Regions from separate parts of the Stenotrophomonas sp. YJH_SMC_110 genome, predicted to be linked through region 2. Evidence: riboswitches for the same ligand, from Rfam matches in the RefSeq annotation. Region 2 holds a riboswitch; the other holds the start of a gene.

Region 1 (9,899 bases), on a different contig from region 2:
GGCAGCTGCTCGCCGGCCTGCTGGCGGCGATCGCCGCAGGCCGCTGCAGCCGCCACCGCTGCCGCAATGGCGCCGGCTGAAGTGCCGCCGATGCTCTTGAAGCGATACTCGCGGGCCAGCGCCAGTACCGCATTGGGGTACACGATGCCGCTGGTGATGCCGCCTTTCATGACCAGATCGCAGTACTTGTCCGCCACTGTCTTGCCCCCGAGCATGCCGTCCGCCGCGTGGGTTGCAGTATGGCGCAGGGGCTTCTCAGGGCCTGAGAACAACGGCGCAGTCCGCGCACGCAATGCGCCGTTCAGCAGAAGGCACGGCTGCAGGCTTGACCCGCCCCGCCATCGGCGTAGCATCTGCAGCAAGCCAAGGGACAGACCCGCGGCTGCCACAACGACATGAGGGATTCTCATGGAATTCGACTATCTCGTCTTCATCGGGCGATTCGAGCCCTTCCACAACGGCCACGCCGCCGTTGCCCGCCTGGCCCTGAGCCGGGCCCGCAAGCTGATCTTCCTGGTCGGCTCTGCCGATACCCCCCGCAGCCTGCGCAATCCCTGGACCGTGGCCGAACGCGCCGTGATGATCCAGGCGGCCCTCGACGGCCACACCGACCGTCTGCTGATCCGCCCGCTGCGTGACCACCTGTACAATGAAGCACAGTGGATCGCCAACGTGCAGCGCCAGGTGGCTGACGCCCTGCGCAACGACGGTGCCGCCGCCGATGCCAGGGTGGGCCTGATCGGCATGGACAAGGATGCATCCAGCTACTACCTGCGCGAGTTCCCGCAGTGGCCACTGGTGGACGTGCAGCACACCGCCACCCTGTCGGCCACCGAGCTGCGGCGCTACCTGTTCGAGGCCGGCGACGTCGACTTCCACGGCGCGCTGCTGATGCTGCGTGGCAATGTGCCGGCGCCGGTGTACGACATGCTCGAAGCGTTCCGCAAGAGTGCGCCTGCGTATGGCCAGCTGGTGGCCGAGTACCGCTTCATCGAACAGTACAAGGCCGCCTGGAAGGATGCGCCCTACGCGCCCACCTTCGTCACCACCGATGCGGTGGTGGTGCATTCGGGCCACGTGCTGCTGGTGCGTCGCCGCTCGGAACCCGGCAAGGGGCTGTGGGCATTGCCCGGCGGCTTCGTCGGCCAGGAACAGAGCCTGCTCGACAGCTGCCTGCGCGAACTGCGCGAGGAAACCCGCCTGAAGATTCCGTTGCCGGTGTTGAAGGGGTCGCTGAAGGGCCAGCAGGTGTTCGACCACCCGGACCGCAGCCAGCGTGGCCGCACCATCACCCACGGTTTCCACTTCGAGTTTCCGGCCGGCGAGCTGCCGCCGGTGCGCGGTGGCGACGATGCCGACAAGGCACGCTGGATACCGGTGAGTGAAGCACTGGACATGGGCCCGCAACTGTTCGAAGACCACCTGCACATCCTGGAGTACTTCCTCGGCCGCGGCTGACCGGCCCGGCTGTCCCACTGGCGGATAGACCGCCGGTGCCACCCGACGCGAAGGAGCTTCCGTCATGCACTACCTCGATAATCTTCTCCTCAACACCGACAGCTACAAGGCCAGCCATTGGCTGCAGTACCCGCCGGGTACCGATGCCACGTTCTTCTACGTCGAATCACGTGGCGGCCTGCACGATCGCACGGTGTTCTTCGGCCTGCAGGCGATCCTCAAGGACGCGCTGGCACGGCCGGTCACCCACGCCGACATCGACGACGCTGCTGCGGTGTTCGCCGCGCATGGCGAACCGTTCAACGAGGCCGGCTGGCGCGATATCGTCGACCGGCTTGGCGGCCACCTGCCGGTGCGCATCCGCGCCGTGCCCGAGGGCAGCGTGGTGCCTACCCACCAAGCACTGATGACGATCGAGTCGACCGATCCGGCCGCGTTCTGGGTGCCGTCGTACCTGGAAACGCTGCTGCTGCGGGTGTGGTATCCAGTCACCGTGGCCACCATCAGCTGGCACGCACGGCAGACCATCGCCGCGTTCCTGCAGCAGACCAGCGACGATCCGCAGGGGCAGCTGCCGTTCAAGCTGCACGACTTCGGCGCGCGCGGTGTATCGAGCCTGGAATCGGCCGCGCTGGGCGGTGCCGCACACCTGGTCAACTTCCTCGGCACCGATACCGTATCGGCGCTGTGCCTGGCGCGCGCGCACTATCACGCGCCGATGGCCGGCTATTCGATTCCCGCCGCCGAGCACAGCACCATCACCAGCTGGGGCCGCGAGCGCGAGGTGGACGCCTACCGCAACATGCTGCGCCAGTTCGGCACGCCCGGTGCGATCGTGGCGGTGGTATCGGACAGCTATGACATCTACCGCGCCATCAGTGAGCACTGGGGTACCACCCTGCGCGATGACGTGATCGCCTCGGGCGCCACCCTGGTCATCCGCCCCGACTCGGGCGACCCGGTGGAGGTGGTGGCCGAAAGCCTGCGCCGGCTGGATGAAGCCTTCGGCCACACCCTCAACAGCAAGGGCTACCGCGTGCTCAACCACGTGCGGGTGATCCAGGGCGATGGCATCAACCCGGATACCATCCGCACCATCCTGCAACGCATCACCGACGACGGCTACGCCGCCGACAACGTAGCCTTCGGCATGGGCGGTGCGCTGCTGCAGCGGCTGGACCGCGATACGCAGAAGTTCGCACTGAAGTGCTCGGCGGCGCGGGTGGACGGCGGGTGGATTGACGTCTACAAGGATCCGGTCACCGACGCCGGCAAGGCCAGCAAGCGTGGCCGCATGCGCCTGCTGCGCCGCCTGGACGATGGCAGCCTGCACACGGTGCCGCTGCCGGCCAACGGCGACGACACCCTGCCGGACGGCTTCGAGGACGCAATGGTGACCGTGTGGGAGAACGGCCGCCTGCTGCACGACCAGCGGCTGGACGACATCCGCACGCGGGCGGCCGTGGGGCATTGAAGGTGTATCCCGACCGGGGTCAGAGCCCGCTGCGTGGCAGCGGGATCCGACCCCTTCCTTCCGCTGGGGTCGGATCCCGTTGCAGCGTAGCGGGTTCTGACCCCTGCGCTCTTGACCGGCGCCACCAACAGGTCCACCTTGCACACGCCGAAGGTATCCCTCCCATCGCTGCGGCGCGGGGAGGGATTTAAACGGGAATCCGGTGAAGGCGCCTCGCGCGTCCATTCCGGAGCTGCCCCGCAGCGGTGAATGGAAACGAATCCTGCCAACAGCACTGGGCTCGCGCCTGGGAAGCGGCAGGGAGTAGGTGGGCTGCGGCCCGTGTCCATCAGCCCGAATACCGGCCCCGGCCGGGGGACACGACCGTCCCCTGACTCGACCTGGAATCTCCGCGGGGAGGTTGCCGGGGCCGTCGTCGTCCTGCGCGTGCAGGCGGTGTGGCCGCGCGCGTCCTGTTCACGGTATCCGGCCAGACCCGTTCACCCACGCGCTGATGCATGGGCCACCGCCGTTGCCGGCGGTCCATGCGGTACCTGACGATGACCGAGCTCCAACGCCCCACCCTGACCCTGCCCGCCGACGGCAAGCGCCTGCTGCTGCATTCGTGCTGCGCGCCCTGTTCCGGCGAAGTGATGGAGGCAATCACCGCCTCCGGGATCGACTACGCGATCTTCTTCTACAACCCCAACATCCACCCGGTGAAGGAATACGAGCTGCGCAAGCAGGAGAACATCCGCTTCGCCGAGCAGCACGGCATTCCCTTCATCGACTGCGACTACGACACCGACAACTGGTTCAGCCGTGCGCGGGGCATGGAAAACGAACCCGAACGCGGTATCCGCTGCACGATGTGCTTCGACATGCGTTTCGAGCGCACCGCGCTGTATGCGCACGAGCACGGCTACGACACCATCAGTTCGTCGCTGGGCATCTCTCGCTGGAAGAACATGGCGCAGATCAACGACTGCGGCATCCGCGCCGCCTCGCGCTATGAAGGCCTGCAGTACTGGGACTACAACTGGCGCAAGGGCGGCGGTGCCAGCCGCATGATCGAGATCAGCAAGCGCGAGCAGTTCTACCAGCAGGAATACTGCGGCTGCGTGTACTCGCTGCGCGATGCCAACCGCCACCGCCGCGAGAACGGGCGCGAACGGATCAGGATCGGCCTGCTGTACTACGGAGATGAGCCACGGCCCCTCAAGGACTAGCGACTTCTTTCGCTAGAGACGCCAAAAATTAAAGAGCCCGCGATCAAAGATCGCGGGCTCTTTCCTTAATTACTTCTTGGGTGACGGCTTCGGATTTCTTTCACCTTGGGTGGTGCTTGGATGCTTCAAGGCATAGCGCTCTGTGACAAAGCGACCAGATACCGAGCTTCTATGGGCCGTAGTTTTTGAAGAAGACTTGCTAGTCATGATTATTCCTTTTTAGTGTGGACGGAAGGAGCTGTGTCGCTCATGTCTCGAAGTACCTCACGAGGGGGGGAAGCCCCCCCCTCGTGAGGTATGACGCTTAAGCCCCTGGGGCCGAGCGCCAGTGCTTGCATACGCTCTCCCACTTCCCGAAACGGAAGCGAGAGTAGTTGCGTACGAACACCGTCTTCGGACGAGAATTCGACATGGCTACCTCCATTGAGTTGGAGGGTGCCTACTGGGACCGATCCGTCCATCCAATCCAGGAACCGAACAACAACTGCCCAAATCAATTGACAAGCTGTTATAATTTCCGGATTGTTCCAATCAAACCCGCTGCCAAGCGAAAGTCTGAATGAAGACTGAACGAGCGACGCATAGAGTGAAACACCCGCAACTCCTTACGCCTCGGACCTGATTTAGGCTCTGAGACGTTGCAGCGTCCAAGATCCTAAATTCTTATTTATCAATGCTTTAAAGAGCCCCTCGGTCGCTTCAATGAGACCGGGGTGGATTTTTTTATCCAGCCTGCAGCTTATCCTGAACCGCCTGCAGATGTAAAGCGCTAGTGCATTTTTCGTGACGAAATCATCTAGTGAATACCAGTCCAATGGTGTAGGGTCATAGAAATACGTGATTCAGCCAACACTCGATCAGCTTGCAGTAGCCGCCGATGTCGCCCTGCTGGTGATCGACCTGCAGCCGGACTTCATGCCCGGTGGCGCGCTGGCCTGCGACCAGGGCGATGCGCTGGTGGCACCGATTGCCGATCTGCTGGCGCAGCGCCGCTACCGCACCGTGGTGGCGACCCAGGACTGGCACCCGGCCGACCATGCCTCGTTCGCCAGCCAGCACCCCGGCCAACGCCCGTTCGAGACCATCCTGCTGCACGCGCAGCCGCAGACGCTGTGGCCGGACCACTGCGTGCAGGGCAGCGCCGGTGCCGCGCTGCACCCGGGCGTGGACTGGACCGTGGCCGACCTGATCCTGCGCAAGGGCACGCGCCAACAGGTGGATTCGTACAGCGCCTTCCGCGAGAACCATGGCCCCGATGGCGAGCGCCCGGCCACCGGCCTGGCCGGCTGGCTGCACGAGCGCCGCATCCGCGAAGTGCACGTGTGCGGCCTGGCCCGCGACTACTGCGTGCTGTGGAGCGCGCAGGATGCGGTGAAGTCCGGCTTCCGGGTGAAGTTCCTGTGGGACCTGACCCGGCCGGTGACCGAAGCCAACGACGCGATGGTGCGCGAGGCGCTGGGCAAGGCGGGGATCGCGACCGCCTGACCCACAACGGTAGTGCCGGCCGCTGGCCGGCAACCTCGGGATCTCTGCAGTTGCCGGCCAGCGGCCGGCACTACCGGATCACACCCGTGGGTAGCGCCGGGCCATGCCCGGCGGACGCGGGATGGGCGATTACCGGAACACCACCGTGCGATGCCCGTTGAGCAGGATGCGGTGCTCCACATGGCGGCGCACGGCGCGTGCCAGCACCAGCGATTCGGTATCGCTGCCCAGCCGCACCAGTTCGCGCGGTGCCATCGCATGGTCAACGCGGGCCACGTCCTGTTCGATGATCGGTCCTTCGTCCAGATCCTCGGTGACGTAGTGCGCGGTGGCGCCGATGATCTTGACCCCGCGCGCGTGCGCCTGGTGGTACGGCTGCGCGCCCTTGAAGCTGGGCAGGAAGCTGTGGTGGATGTTGATCGCACGCCCGGCCAGCGCGCGGCACAGCGTGGGTGACAGGATCTGCATGTAGCGCGCCAGCACCACCAGGTCGATGCGCTCGCGCTCGACCAGGTCGATGATCTGCTGCTCCTGCACCGCACGCGTATCGGCGGTCACCGGCAGGTGGTGGAACGGTACCTGGTAGGACGCGGCCAATGGCGCGAAGTCGGCGTGGTTGGAGGCCACCGCGGCAATGTCGACCTTCAGCTGGCCGCTGTGGGCGCGGAACAGCAGGTCGTTGAGGCAGTGCCCCTGCTTGCTGACCAGCACCAGCAGGCGTGCCCGGCGGCGGCCATCATGCAGCTGCCAGTCCATGCCGAAGCCTTCGGCAAGCGTGGCCATCGCGGCGTGCACGGTCTCCAGCGGCAGGCCGGCGTCACGGTCGAAATGCACGCGCAGGAAGAAGCGGCCGCTTTCCTCATCGCCGAACTGCTGGGCGTCGAGGATGTTGCAGCCGTGGTCGAACAGCAGGCCGGACACGCGGTAGACGATGCCGGTACGGTCGGGGCAGGACAGGGTGAGGATGGAATCGGGGCGCATCGCCACAGTGTAGGGCAGCTTCCTGCCCAGCAGCCGGATGATCACCGATGCAACCGAACCGCTTGGTTCAGTCCCAAGCGATACTTGGCCATCACCGTGGCAAGCTGGTCGGTCATGAACCTGTTGCAACTGATCCGCAGCTTCACCCGCACCGCAGAGACCGGCAGCATTGCCGCCGCGGCCCGCATCCTTGGCATCAGCGCCACCGCAGTCGGCCAGAACATCAACCGGCTGGAAGCGCATCTGGGCGTACGGCTGCTGAACCGGAGTACGCGCCAGCTGGCGCTCAGCGAGGCCGGCGCGCTGTACCTGGCGCAGGTCCGCCACATCGAGGCCGACCTGGCGCGCGCGCAGGCGATGGTCACCTCCGGTGATATCGAACCGGCCGGGCCGCTGCGCATCGCCAGCAGCAGCGCGTTCGGCCGCCACGTCATGGCCCCGTTGCTGCCGTCACTGCAGCAACGCTACCCGCAGCTGCAGCTGGAACTGCGGCTGACCGACCGCGCCGTGCAGCATGGTCCAGAGGCGGTGGATGCCAGCATCCGCATCGGCGCGCAGCTGGAAGACGGCGTGGTCGCACGGCAGCTGGCACGCGTACCGTTCGTGTTCTGCGCCTCGCCGGCCTACCTGAAGGCCCATGGCACCCCGCAGGAACCATCGGATCTGGGCAGCCATCGCGGGCTGCTGCACCGCTTCCCCACCGATGGCCGGCCGTTGCGCTGGGGCCTGCTGAAGGACGGCCAGCGTGTGGACGCCGCGCTACCGCCGAGCATGGTCTGCGATGACATCGATGCGCTGGCGTCGCTGGCGGCGGCCGGTGCCGGCATCACGCGGTTGGCTGCGTTCGTGGCCGAGCCCTACCTGCGCGATGGACGCCTGCAGGCCGTGTTCGGCGCCGACAGCACGTGGCGTCCGGAGCCGATGGAGGTCTATTTCTGCGTCAGCGATCGCCGCGACTTCACCGCCAAGATCCGCGCGCTGTTCGAGCACCTGCGGGCCGGCATGGCGCCGGCCTGGCGGGTGTGAGCCTCAGCGCGCCTTGAACACGCCGCGCGCATCGCGCGGCTCGCAGCGCAGGTACTGCGGCGCCGGTTCCACGCTGTCGCGCAATGCGGCGGCGGCATGCCACGGCCAGCGCGGGTCGTAGAGGATGCCGCGCGCCAGGGCCACGGCATCGGCGTGGCGATGGCGCAGGATCGATTCGGCCTGCTCCGGTTCGGTGATCATGCCCACGGCGATCACCGGCATGCGCACCTTGGCCTTGATCGCCGCCGCGAACGGCACCTGGTAACCGGGGCCGACGGTGATCTTCTGGCGCTCGTCCAGGCCGCCACTGGAGACATGCAGGAAATTGCAGCCGCGCGCGTCCAGCACCTGGGCCAGTGCTTCGCTCTGCACCAGGTCCCAGCCACCCTCGACCCAGTCGCTGGCGGAAATGCGCACGCCCACGGCGACCTTGTCGGACACCGCCGCGCGTACCGCGTCGAACACTTCCACCAGCAGGCGCAGGCGGTTCGGCAGCGACCCGCCGTAGCCATCGGTGCGGCGGTTGCTCAGCGGCGACAGGAACTGGTGCAGCAGGTAACCGTGCGCGGCATGCAGCTCGATCAGCTCGAAGCCCAGGCGCTCGGCGCGCACCGCACTGGCAGCGAAGGCGGCGATGACCTCGGCGATGCCGGCTTCGTCCAGTTCCTGCGGTGCCGGATCGGCGGCATGGAACGGCAGCGGCGACGGCGCCACGGTGGCCCAGCCACGCGCATCGCCGGCCGGCAACTGGCCACCCCCGTCCCACGGGCGGGCGGTGGATGCCTTGCGGCCGGCATGGCCCAGCTGGATGCCCAGCGGCATCGGCGACCAGCGGCGGACGCTGGCCAGCACCTGTGCCAGCGCGGCCTCGGTGCCGTCATCCCACAGGCCCAGGTCGGCCCAGCTGATGCGGCCGCGCGGCTCGACCGCGGTGGCTTCCAGGATCAACAGGCCGGCGCCGGACTGCGCCAGGTTGCCCAGGTGCATGGCGTGCCAGTCGCTGGCGCGGCCGTCTTCGGCGGAGTACTGGCACATCGGCGCGATGACGATGCGGTTGGACAGGGTCAGGGGGCCGAACGAGATCGGCGAAAACAGCTGGCTCAAGGGGGTGATGAACGACGTAGGGGGTGTGTATTGCACCGCTGCGCGGCTTCTGGATCAACCGTCTGGATGGATCGCTGTTTCGCAGCCGATCATGCCGCCGAGCGCCGAACAGCCCCTTGTAGAGCCGAGCCGACGCTCGGCTCAGCCCGCCACCCAACCGGACAAGGCTTCAGCGCAGTCCCGCTCATCCTTGAACAACAGCAGGTCGTCGGCACGGGTGCGGCCGCGGTTCAGCGCCGCCACCGGCAATCCTGCCTTCGCCGCCGCCTGCACGAAGCGGAAGCCGGAATAGACCATCAGTGACGAGCCCACCACCAGCACCGCATCGGCCTGCTGCAGATGATCGTGCACCGCCGCCACCCGCTCGCGCGGCACGTTCTCGCCGAAGAACACCACGTCCGGCTTCAGCACGCCGCCGCAGTGCGGGCAGTCGGGCACCACGAATGTGGAGAAATCGGTCTCCAGGTCGGCATCACCGTCGGGGGCGATGCCGGCCTCCAGCGCGTCCCAGCCGGGATTGGCGTCCAGCAGCCGCTGCTGGAAATCCTCGCGGCCACTGCGGCGCTCGCAGCCCATGCAGCGCACCAGATCCAGGCGGCCATGCAGGTCGATCACGTTGCGGCTGCCGGCGCGCTGGTGCAGGCCGTCCACGTTCTGGGTCAACAGCACCTGCAGCTTGCCGCGGCTTTCCAGGGCGGCCAGGGCCTGGTGGCTGCCGTTGGGCCGGGCCAGGCCGAAGCGCGGCCAGCCCAGCAGGCTGCGCGCCCAGTAACGCTGGCGGGTGGTCGCCTCGCCGATGAAGGCCTGGTAGGTCACCGGCGGCGTGCGTTTCCACTGGCCATCGGCGTCCCGGTAATCGGGTATGCCCGAGGCGGTGCTGCAACCCGCGCCGGTCAGCACGAACAGGCGCTCGGCGCGGTCGATGAAGTCGGTCAGTGGCAGGGTCATGGCTGCCAGATGGGGGCGCCGCAGCGCCCCCGCAAGCACCGGTTCAGCCGGTGGTCTCAGGCGGCCGGCAGCGGCGGCACCACGATCGGGTGGCCATCCTCGTCCAGCGCGATCATCACGAAGTGGCCGCGGGTGCACAACTTGCGCTCGCCGCTGTGCAGGTCCTCGGCGACCAGTTCCACCTCGACCTTCATCGAGCTGCGGCCGACTTCGAC
Region 2 (9,899 bases):
GTTCGTGCACGAATGGGAGCGACGCTACCGCGACCACGGCCTGGTGGTGGTCGGCGTGCACACGCCGGAATTCGCCTTCGAGCGTGACCCACGCAACGTGATGAAAGCGGTGCAGCAGCTGAAGGTCGAGTACCCGGTGGCGCTCGACAACCAGTACACGATCTGGCGCGCCTTCAACAACCGCTACTGGCCGGCGCAGTACTTCGTCGACGCGCAGGGCAATATCCGCGGCCACCAGTTCGGCGAGGGCAACTATGCGCGCTCGGAACAGATGATCCGTCGCCTGCTGACCGAAGCCGGGCAGACCAATCTGCCGCCGCCGGCCGATCCCGCTGCCGCCGGCCTGAAGGGCGTGGCCGTGCAGGCCGACATGGGCAACCTGCGTTCGCCGGAAACCTACCTGGGCCACGCCCGCGCCGAGCAGTTCGCCTCGCCCGGCGGGCAGCGCAGCGACGCCGCGTTCGACTACACGCTGCCGGCCACCCTGGCGTTGAACCAGTGGGGGCTGTCCGGGCGCTGGACCGTCACCGATGAGGCCGCACAGCTGCAGCAGGCCGGCGGCCGCATCGCCTTCCAGTTCCATGCGCGCGACCTGCACCTGGTGCTGGCACCGAGCGAGGACGGCAGGCCGGTGCGCTTCCGCGTCTGGCTGGACGGCAAAGCGCTGCCCGCCACCGATGCCGGCAGTGATGTTGGTGCCGATGGCAGTGGCGTCGTCGACGAGCACCGCCTGTACCAGCTGATCCGCCAGCGCGGCGCAGTTGGCCCGCATCGCTTCGAGATCGAGTTCCTCGATGCGGGCGTGCAGGCCTATGCCTTCACCTTCGGTTGAACCGGGAGGACATGATGAAACTCTCCTTTGAACAGGGCATCGCCGCCGGTGTGGCCGGCCTGGTGGCCACGGCCTTGATCGCCGGTGTGCTGCTGGTTGACCACGGCGCGATTGCGGCGCCGATCGAAGCCAGCGCGCAGATCCAGGCACTGCCGGCCCCCACCGGCGATGCGGCGTTCCGCGATGACGCCCCCCACGCCAGCGTGGTGTTCGCCGGTGGTTGCTTCTGGGGCGTGCAGGGCGTGTTCCAGCACGTCAAGGGCGTGAGCAATGCCGTGTCCGGCTACATCGGTGGCAGTGCGGCCAATGCGCGTTATGAGCGCGTCAGCGGTGGCCAGACCGGGCATGCCGAAGCAGTGAAGATCGACTACGACCCGCGCCAGGTCAGCTACGGGCAGCTGATGCAGGTGTTCTTCTCGGTGGTGCACGACCCGACCCAGCTCAATCAGCAGGGGCCGGACCACGGCAGCCAATACCGCTCGGCGATCTTCAGTGACGACGCACGCCAGCAGGCTGCCAGCCGCGCCTACATCGCCCAGCTCGGCCAGGCCGGCAGCTACCGCGCGCCGATCGTCACCCAGCTGGTCAGCGGCCAGCGCTTCTACCCGGCCGAGAGCTACCACCAGAACTACATGACCAACTACCCGCAGGCGGCCTACATCCGCTACTACGACGCACCGAAGCTGGCCGCGCTGGGCAAGCAGTTCCCGGCGCTGTACCGGCGCGAGGCGGTGCTGGTGCCGATGCGGTAGCCGGCATTCCCCCTTGGGCTGACCGACGCTCGGCGGTGCTCTCTGTAGAGCCGAGCCCACGCTCGGCTGCTGTTGGCGGAAGTGCAGCCGAGCATGGGCTCGGCTCTACACACAGAAAAAGACGCACGGCCATCCAGCCGTGCGTTTGGGAAGTATCGGCCGTGCCCCGATCAGGCCCGGCCGACAACGACATGCTAGGCTCGCCATCATCATGGGTACAGCACCAGATGGTGGGAAATTCGATGGATACAGATGACCAGAGCGCGATGATCCCACCCCGCTACCAACGGCTGTCCGACGAGCTGGCCGAGGCCATCCACGGCGGACGCCTTCCGGTTGGCAGCCGCCTGCCTTCGCTGCGGCAGATGGCCCTGCAGCGCAGGCTCAGCCTGAACACGGTGATTGCCGCCTATCGCCAGCTGGAGGACGCCGGCCTGGTCATTCCGCGGCCCAAAGCCGGCTTCGAGGTGGCGCCGCGCTTGTCGGTGCCAGAGCGTTCGCTGCGTGATACCCCGTCCGCACCCACCGCACCACTGCAGCAGGTGCTGATGGCCCGCGTGCTGGAAGCACAGCGCCGCCCCGGTGTGATCGACCTGGCCTTTGCCGGTCCGCGCGGGCGCCAGTTCTATCCGGGCGCGCAGCTGGCCCGGCATACCGCACAGGTGCTGCGCCACGGCCAGCAGACGGTGGAGACCTACGCGCGCCCCAACGGCTCGCCACGGCTGCTGGCGCAGATCGTGCGGCGTGGCCCGCGCATGGGGCTGCACACCCACAGCGAACGCCTGCTGCTGACCCATGGTGCGATGGAGGGCCTGCAGCTGGCGCTGCGCGCGGTCGCCCAGCCCGGTGATGCGGTCGGCATCGAGGCACCGTCCTACTTCAACCTGTATCCGTTGCTGGCCAACCTCGGCCTGCAGGCCATCGAGCTGCCCACCCATCCGCAGCACGGACTGGATGTGGATGCGCTGGACGCGCTGCTGCAGCACACACCGCTGGCCGCACTGGTGGTGATGCCGACCGTGCACAACCCGCTCGGCTGCACCATGCCGACCGCCGCCAAGCAGCGCCTGGCCGAGCTGGTCAACGCACGGCAGCTGCCGCTGATCGAGGACGCGGTGTACGCCGAGCTGCAGTTCTGCGAACCGCCGGCGCCCCTGCTGAAGGCCTTCGATCGCGACGGCTGGGTGATGGTGGTCGGAGGTTTCTCCAAGACACTGGCGCCGGATTACCGCATCGGCTGGCTGGATGGCGGCCGCTTCGCCGAGCGCATCGCGCTGCTGAAATTCCAGTCCACCGGCGGCGAGCCGCAGCTGCTCGGTGACGCGGTCGCGGCGTATCTGGAAGCCGGCAGCTACGAGCACCACCTGCATCGCATGCGCCGGCTGTACCGCGACCAGGTGGGACGGCTGCGCCAGCTGGTGGCCGAGCACTTCCCGGCCGGCACCCGCGCCACCGAACCGCAGGGCGGATTCCTGCTGTGGCTGGAACTGCCGGGCGTGGATACGCGCGAGCTGTTCGAGCGAGCGCTGCAGGAGGACATCGTGTTCATGCCCGGCCAGGTCTATTCACGTGGCGCGCGATACCGCCACTGCCTGCGGCTGTCGTGCTGCCAGACCCTGGATGCGCGCTTCATTGGCGCGGTGGAACGACTGGGCGCGATCGCGCGGGAGCTGGCGGGCGCAGCACGGTAGTGCCGGGCGCTGGCCGGCAACATCGGGATCACCGGGGGGGTGGGGTTGCCGGCCCGCGGCCGGCACTACCCTGGATCACTCGAGCAGGGGCGGGGTCAGCGCTTCGCCATCCGCCCCCGGCAGATGCGGCAGCCGTCCCCTGCACGGCACCGGCAGGCGCTCCTGCAACGTGGCGATGTTCTCATCCTGGCGCTGCATCGCCGGGTCGATGTGGTTGCCGATCCAGCCCAGGCACTGCACGCCGCTGGCCTGCAGCGACTGCGCAGTCAGCCGCGCATGGTTGACGCAGCCCAGCCGCATGCCCACCACCAGCAGCACCGGCAACTGCAGTGCTCGCACCAGGTCCAGCTGGTCCAGCGTGGCCGAGACCGGCGCCAGCCACCCACCGACGCCTTCCACCACCACGATGTCGGCCTGTGCGCGCAGTCGCGCGAACGCAGCCACGATCGGCGCCAGTTCCACCCGCACGCCGTCCTCGGCAGCGGCCAGCTCCGGTGCCAGCGGCTGCCGCAGCGCATACGGGTTCAGATCGGCATAGTCCGGCACCGGCCAGCTGGCCGCCTGCAGCGCCAGCGCGTCTTCGTTGCGCAGGCCCTGCCCCAGGTCTTCGCTGCCGCTGGCCACCGGTTTCATGCCCACCGCGCGCAGGCCGCGCCGGCGCAGCGCCTGCAGCAGCGCGGTGCTGGCCGCGGTCTTGCCGATCTCCGTATCGGTGCCGGTAATGAACAGGGCGGGCGGCAGCGTAGCGGGCAACGGCATCGATGGGCTCCAACAGGGCAACAGAGCGTGCATTATCGCCGGCCCGGCGCGCTTGCTAGACTGCGGGCATGTTCGCCAATGCCTCGCTTACCGGCAGCAAGCCGGAACAATACGCCCAGCTGCTGGAACAGGCCCGTGGCCTGGTCTACGCCGAGTCCGACCGCATCGCCAACGCGGCCAACCTCTCCGCACTTGTCTACCACGCCCTGCCCGACCTGAACTGGGTGGGTTTCTACCTGTACGACGGCACGGAGCTGGTGGTCGGCCCGTTCCAGGGCCTGCCGGCCTGCGTGCGCATCCCGCTGGACAAGGGCGTGTGCGGTGCCGCCGCCAGCCAGCGCGTGACCCAGCGCGTGGACGACGTCGATGCCTTCCCCGGCCATATCGCCTGCGATTCGGCCTCGCGTTCGGAACTGGTGGTGCCGCTGCTGCGCGGCGATGAACTGATCGGCGTGTTCGACATCGACAGCCCGAAGATCGGCCGCTTCGATGCCGATGACCAGGCCGGCCTGGAAGCCATCGCCCGCGTGTTCGTCGAGGCGCTGGGATGAGCGCACCGAAGCTGCGCAACATCGGCCCCAAGAGTGCAGCGTGGCTGCGCCAGGTCGGCCTGCGCAGCCGCGAGGACCTGGTTGCGACCGGCGCAGTCGGCGCCTTCGTCAAGGTCAAGCGCGCCGGCTTCAAGCCCAGCCTGAACCTGCTGTACTCGCTGGAAGGCGCGCTGCTGGACTGCCACTGGCAGGAACTGAGCGAGCCGCAGCGTGAGGCGCTGGTGCAGGATTACGAAGCACGCATCGCCGCGCATCCGCTGAAGGCGGCCGGCCCGGCGTCGGGTCCGGTGCATGAGCAGCGCTTCGATGCCGACGATGACGCGGAAGACAGCGTGACCGAGGATGCGGACGAGGATTGACCGCACCGGTAGTGCCGGCCGCTGGCCGGCAACTGCGTGGTCTTTTCAACATTCCTGAGACTGCCGGCCAGCGACCGGCACTACCGATGGGTTACGGCTGCTGCAGTTCCAGCAGCTCGCCTGCCAGCCCGGCTTCGCCACGTTCCAGCCGTACCCGCAGGCGCGTGCCGTGGTCGATGCGCAGTGCCCAGCACAGCGACATCGGCAGGCCGCAGACCTGCGACAGCACCATGCGCAGCGGGCCGCCATGGCTGACCACCAGCGTTGGCACCGGGTCGTCATCATCGAGCAGTCGATCCAGCGCGCGCGCGATACGCCGCTCGAAGTGGCCCCAGCTCTCACCGTTGGGCGGTGGGTATGCATGCGGATCGGCATGGAAGGCCGCCAGTGCATCCTCCGGCAGGTCGAACAGCGACTGCCCGTCCCAATCGCCGAAATCCAGCTCTTCCCATTCCTCCTCCGCTTCCACGTCCAGCCCGCGCGGGGTGGCCAGGGCCATCGCCGTGTGCAGCGAGCGCAGCCGCGGCGAACTGATCACCCGTTCCCAGGGCTGCGCAGCGTAGGCGTCGACCAGTTCCTGCGGCAGGCGGGCCAGCTGCGGTGGATCGCTGCGGCCATCGAGGAACTCATCGCGACCGTTGCCGGCATGGCGGACCAGGTCGAGGATCATGCGTGCGTCCTGTACAGGCAACGCGGGAACAGCGGAAAACGGGCGGACATCGGCAACGGCACCACGGGATCGAGGGACCATTCTAAGGGCACAGCAAAGGCAGTCGGGTACGCTCGACGCTACGGGCCGCCTGCGATGCCGTAGACTGCGCGCACTTCCAGGTGACCTGCGGCCACGGCCGGCAGGTTGAAACGGGAAGCCGGTGACGCGTGAATCCACGCCAGGCCGGCGCTGCCCCCGCAACGGTAAGCACGTCAGTTCCAGGCAACAACGCCACTGTGCCGCAGGCATGGGAAGGCGCCTGGACGGTGGCCTCGCGCCACCCGGCGGCAAGCCCGGAGACCGGCCCGGAAGCCTCAGGTCGCGGTGCGGTGGGCATGGCGCTGGATGACCGCAGCCTGCGCTGCGGCGTCGGCGCATGCCTGCCTTCGCGGCTCCTCCCCTTCGCCACGCGGGCGTGCGTGGCACCTGGAGTCCCCCATGAAGCTGCAGTCCCGAATGCTGTCCCTGACCGTGCTGGCCGCCCTGCCCGCGCTGGCCCAGGCCGCCGATGACACCACCGCGCTCGACCAGATCCTGGTCACCGCCACCCGCACCCCGATCGCCCTGCAGGACAGCATCGCACCAGCCCAGGTGATCGACCGCGCGCAGATCGAATCCAGCCAGGCCACCTCGTTGCAGGAACTGCTGCGCGGCCGCGCCGGCATCAACCTGACCAATGCCGGCGGGCTCGGCAAGCAGAGCTCGCTGTTCCTGCGCGGCACCAACTCGGGCCACACCGTGGTGCTGGTCGATGGCGTGCGCATCAACAGTGCCGACCTCGGCCTGGCCATGTACCAGGACCTGCCGCTGGCGCAGATCGAACGCGTGGAAATCGTGCGCGGCCCGCAGTCCAGCCTGTACGGCGCCGACGCCATCGGTGGCGTGATCCAGATCTTCACCCGCCGCAACCAGGGCGATTTTGCTCCGCACTTCCAGCTCGGTGGTGGCAGCAACGGCCTGCGCGAAGCCAGCGGCGGCATCGGAGGTGGCACCGAACGCGGCTGGTTCGGCGCCGACATCGCCTACCAGCATTCCGATGGCGTCGATGCCTGCCGTGGCTCGGCGACGCTGTTCACCGGCTGCTTCGCTGACGAACCCGACCGCGACGGCTACCGCAACCTGTCCAAGAGCCTGCGTGGCGGCTACACCTTCAACGACCAGTGGAATGTGGAAGGCAGTGCGCTGCGCGCCGACGGCAAGAACCACTACGACGGCTATTACAACTACTCGGAAACCCGCCAGCAGGTGCTGGCCGGCAAGGTGCGCTACACCCCGTCCGGGCGCCTGGCGTTCACCGCCAACGTCGGCCGCAGCGACAACGAATCGGACAACTTCGGCGACTTCGGCGCACGCGGCAGCGCGCAGACCCACCGCGACAGCGCCTCGCTGCAGGGTGACTTCACCTTGACCGGAAGCCAGCTGCTGAGCACCGGCGTGGACTGGAGCGAAGACAACCTGGATGGCAGCAGCGCGGGCTACCTCGTCGACAGCCGTCGCAACACCGGCGTGTTCGTGCAGTACCAGGGCCGCTTCGGCCGCCATCAGCTGCAGGCCAGCGCACGCAACGACGACAACCAGCAGTTCGGCAACCACGCCACCGGCAGTCTCGGCTGGGCAATGCAGCTGGACCACGGCCTGCGCGTCAATGCCAGCTACGGCACCGCCTTCAAGGCACCGACCTTCAGCGACCTGTACGACCCGTGGAGCGGCGTGCCGACGTTGAAGCCGGAGAAGTCCAAGAGCGCCAACCTCGGTGTTTCGCAGCAGGGCCAGGGCTGGCATTGGGGCCTGGACGTGTACGAGACCCGCATCGATGACCTGATCACCTACGATGCGTCCACGATAAAAATGCAGCAGGTGGAGAAGGCGCGCATCCGTGGCGCCGAACTGACCGGTGGCGTGCTGCTGGCCGGCTTCGACCTCAACGCGCAGCTGAGCTACACCGACCCGCGCAACCGCACCCATGGCAGCACCCAGTTCGACAACTGGCTGCCGCGCCGTGCACAGCAGACCGCGCGCCTGGACGTCGACCGCCGCTTCGGCGATTTCCGCGCCGGCCTGACCGTGCAGGGTGCGGGCAAGCGCTATGACGATGCCGCCAACGCGGTGAAGGTCGGTGGCTACGGCACGCTGGACCTGCGCGCCGAGTACGCGCTGACGCCGGCGTGGTCGCTGCTGGCACGTGCCGCCAACGTGTTCGACCGCCGCTACGAGACGGTGGCGTGGTTCAACCAGCCCGGCCGCGAATACCAGCTGAGCGTGCGTTACCAGCCGAAATGAAGGCGCGCGCCGGGCATCGCCCGGCGCCGATCTACTGTAGAGCCGAGCCCATGCTCGGCTCACGCAATGAAGCAGCCGAGCGTGGGCTCCGCTCTACACCCGAACGCCCGCGGCCAACCCCGGCAACTCACGCAGGTCGTCAATCACCGCCACCGCCTGTGCGGTGGCCAGGTCCAGGCCACGCGGATAACCGTAACGCACCAGTGCGATCGGCATGCCTGCCTCTTCGGCGGCGCGGTAGTCGGTCAACGAATCACCCACCATCAGGCAGGCATCCACCGCCAGCCCGAAGTGCGCAGCGATGTGCCGCAGCGGCTCACCGCTGGGCTTGCGCTGCGGCAGCGAATCGCCGCCCAGTACCAGCGCGAACGCATCACCAATGCCCAGGTGTTGCAGCAGTGGCGGCACCAGCGCTTCGGGCTTGTTGGTGCAGATCGCCAGCGGAACACCGCGTGCACGCAGCTGCATCAGCGCTTCGGCCACGCCATCGAACAGGCGCGGGCTGCGCAGCAGGCACTCACGGTAGTGCACCATGAACACCGGCATCACTTCGGCCAGGTCGACCTCACGACCCGCGGCGTGCACGGCCTGCTCGACCAGGCGGCGCACACCGTCGCCGATCCAGCCCAGAACCGTGGCTTCCGGCACGCGTGCCATGCCGATGTCTTCCAGCGTGCGGTTCAGTGCTTCGGCGATATCAGCTGCGCTGTCGACCAGCGTGCCATCTAGGTCGAACACGACCAGCGGATAGGGATACGACAAGGGACGGCACCTGCACGACGTGGGGCCGCCCATTGTACGCCGCTGGTTTCTGCGCCGATCCGCCTCAACCGATCCGGCGTGCGCGGGTGGCCAGGAACGTGGGCAGGTAGCGGTCGATCAGGAAGCGCGGCTGCGGCTGCCAGTCTTCCATGAAGCGATCGATGACGAACCCCGCATCCAGCTGCCCGCCGATCAGTTCGGTCAGGCTGTGGCCAAAGGTCAGCGCATCGCCGCGGCCGAGTTTCGCCTCACGTTCTGCGGCGGGCAGGTCTTCCAGGTCCGAATAGGGAATGGCGTACTGCGGCCGGATCAGGCCCTGCGCATCGAGCTGCGGATCGCGCGCGCCGACGAACAGCACCGGGTTGTAGAAGCTGGCCATCAACATGCCGTCGCGCGCCAGCACGCGGCGGCATTCGGTCCACACCGGGCGCACGTCGGGTACGTACAGGTTGGAGATCGGATGGAACACCACGTCGAAGCTGTCGTTGGCGAATACGTGCAGGTCGCGCATGTCGCCCTGCACCGTGCGCAGCTGCAGGCCATCGCGCGCCGCCACGCTGCGGTCCTGTTCCAGCTGCCCGTCGGAGAGATCGAACACGGTGACGTCGGCGCCCGCAGCGGCCAGCACCGGTGCCTGCTGGCCCCCGCCCGAGGCCAGGCACAGGATGCGGCGGCCACGCACATCGCCCAGCCAGTCCAATGGCAGCGCGCGTGGGGTCAGATGCACCTGCCAGCGGCCTTCGCGCGCGGCGGCAATGGTTGAACTTTCCACCGGGCGCGACCATTCGCGCACTTCGCTGGCCTGGCGGTCCCAGGCAGCACGGTTGTGGTCGATCAAGGCCTGTCCATGGTTCATGTGTTCTCCTTGCCCGGTGGGCGCCAATCCAGATCCTGGAAGGCCGGGCTGGCGAAACACTCGGCCAGGTAGTCCAGGAATCGCCGCATGATAGCGGGCTGCTGTCGCCGTGACGCGTACACGGCATGAATGCCGAGTTCGTCCAGGCTGAATTCGGGCAGCAGTTCGATCAGCTCGCCGGTACGCAGCAGCGGCGCCACCTGGTAGGTCGGCAGCATGGCGATACCGGCACCGGCCCGCACCGCCTCCAGCAGCAGCGAGGCCTCGTTGGCGCTGATGTTGCCGCCCACCGCCACCGACAGCGAACGGCCGTCTCGGTGCAGCTGCCACAGGCTCTTGCCGACG

Evidence for each region. Region 2 has a riboswitch for cobalamin ahead of btuB (TonB-dependent vitamin B12 receptor). Riboswitches for the same ligand answer to the same signal wherever they lie in the genome.
Region 1: linked by a shared signal. The riboswitch ahead of AC5P6H_RS15445 (epoxyqueuosine reductase QueH) and the one ahead of btuB (TonB-dependent vitamin B12 receptor) in region 2 are both predicted to bind cobalamin.

Annotation. Positions count from the first base shown of each region.
Region 1 is NZ_JCAFSM010000008.1:116,883-126,781, forward strand. It holds gene AC5P6H_RS15430 (patatin-like phospholipase family protein) at 1-215, opposite strand, end outside; gene AC5P6H_RS15435 (bifunctional nicotinamide-nucleotide adenylyltransferase/Nudix hydroxylase) at 409-1,458, shown strand; gene AC5P6H_RS15440 (nicotinate phosphoribosyltransferase) at 1,523-2,932, shown strand; cobalamin riboswitch at 3,066-3,295, shown strand; gene AC5P6H_RS15445 (epoxyqueuosine reductase QueH) at 3,457-4,140, shown strand; gene pncA (bifunctional nicotinamidase/pyrazinamidase) at 4,981-5,625, shown strand; gene purU (formyltetrahydrofolate deformylase) at 5,755-6,606, opposite strand; gene AC5P6H_RS15460 (LysR family transcriptional regulator) at 6,721-7,632, shown strand; gene AC5P6H_RS15465 (NADH:flavin oxidoreductase/NADH oxidase) at 7,636-8,736, opposite strand; gene AC5P6H_RS15470 (NAD-dependent protein deacetylase) at 8,878-9,684, opposite strand; gene AC5P6H_RS15475 (acyl-CoA thioesterase) at 9,741-9,899, opposite strand, start outside.
Region 2 is NZ_JCAFSM010000006.1:115,443-125,341, forward strand. It holds gene AC5P6H_RS12790 (cytochrome c biogenesis protein DipZ) at 1-832, shown strand, start outside; gene msrA (peptide-methionine (S)-S-oxide reductase MsrA) at 847-1,584, shown strand; gene AC5P6H_RS12800 (aminotransferase-like domain-containing protein) at 1,827-3,275, shown strand; gene bioD (dethiobiotin synthase) at 3,351-4,034, opposite strand; gene AC5P6H_RS12810 (GAF domain-containing protein) at 4,103-4,585, shown strand; gene AC5P6H_RS12815 (TfoX/Sxy family protein) at 4,582-4,944, shown strand; gene AC5P6H_RS12820 (histidine phosphatase family protein) at 5,036-5,614, opposite strand; cobalamin riboswitch at 5,757-5,979, shown strand; gene btuB (TonB-dependent vitamin B12 receptor) at 6,095-7,936, shown strand; gene gph (phosphoglycolate phosphatase) at 8,030-8,698, opposite strand; gene AC5P6H_RS12835 (class I SAM-dependent methyltransferase) at 8,763-9,554, opposite strand; gene AC5P6H_RS12840 (LysR family transcriptional regulator) at 9,551-9,899, opposite strand, start outside.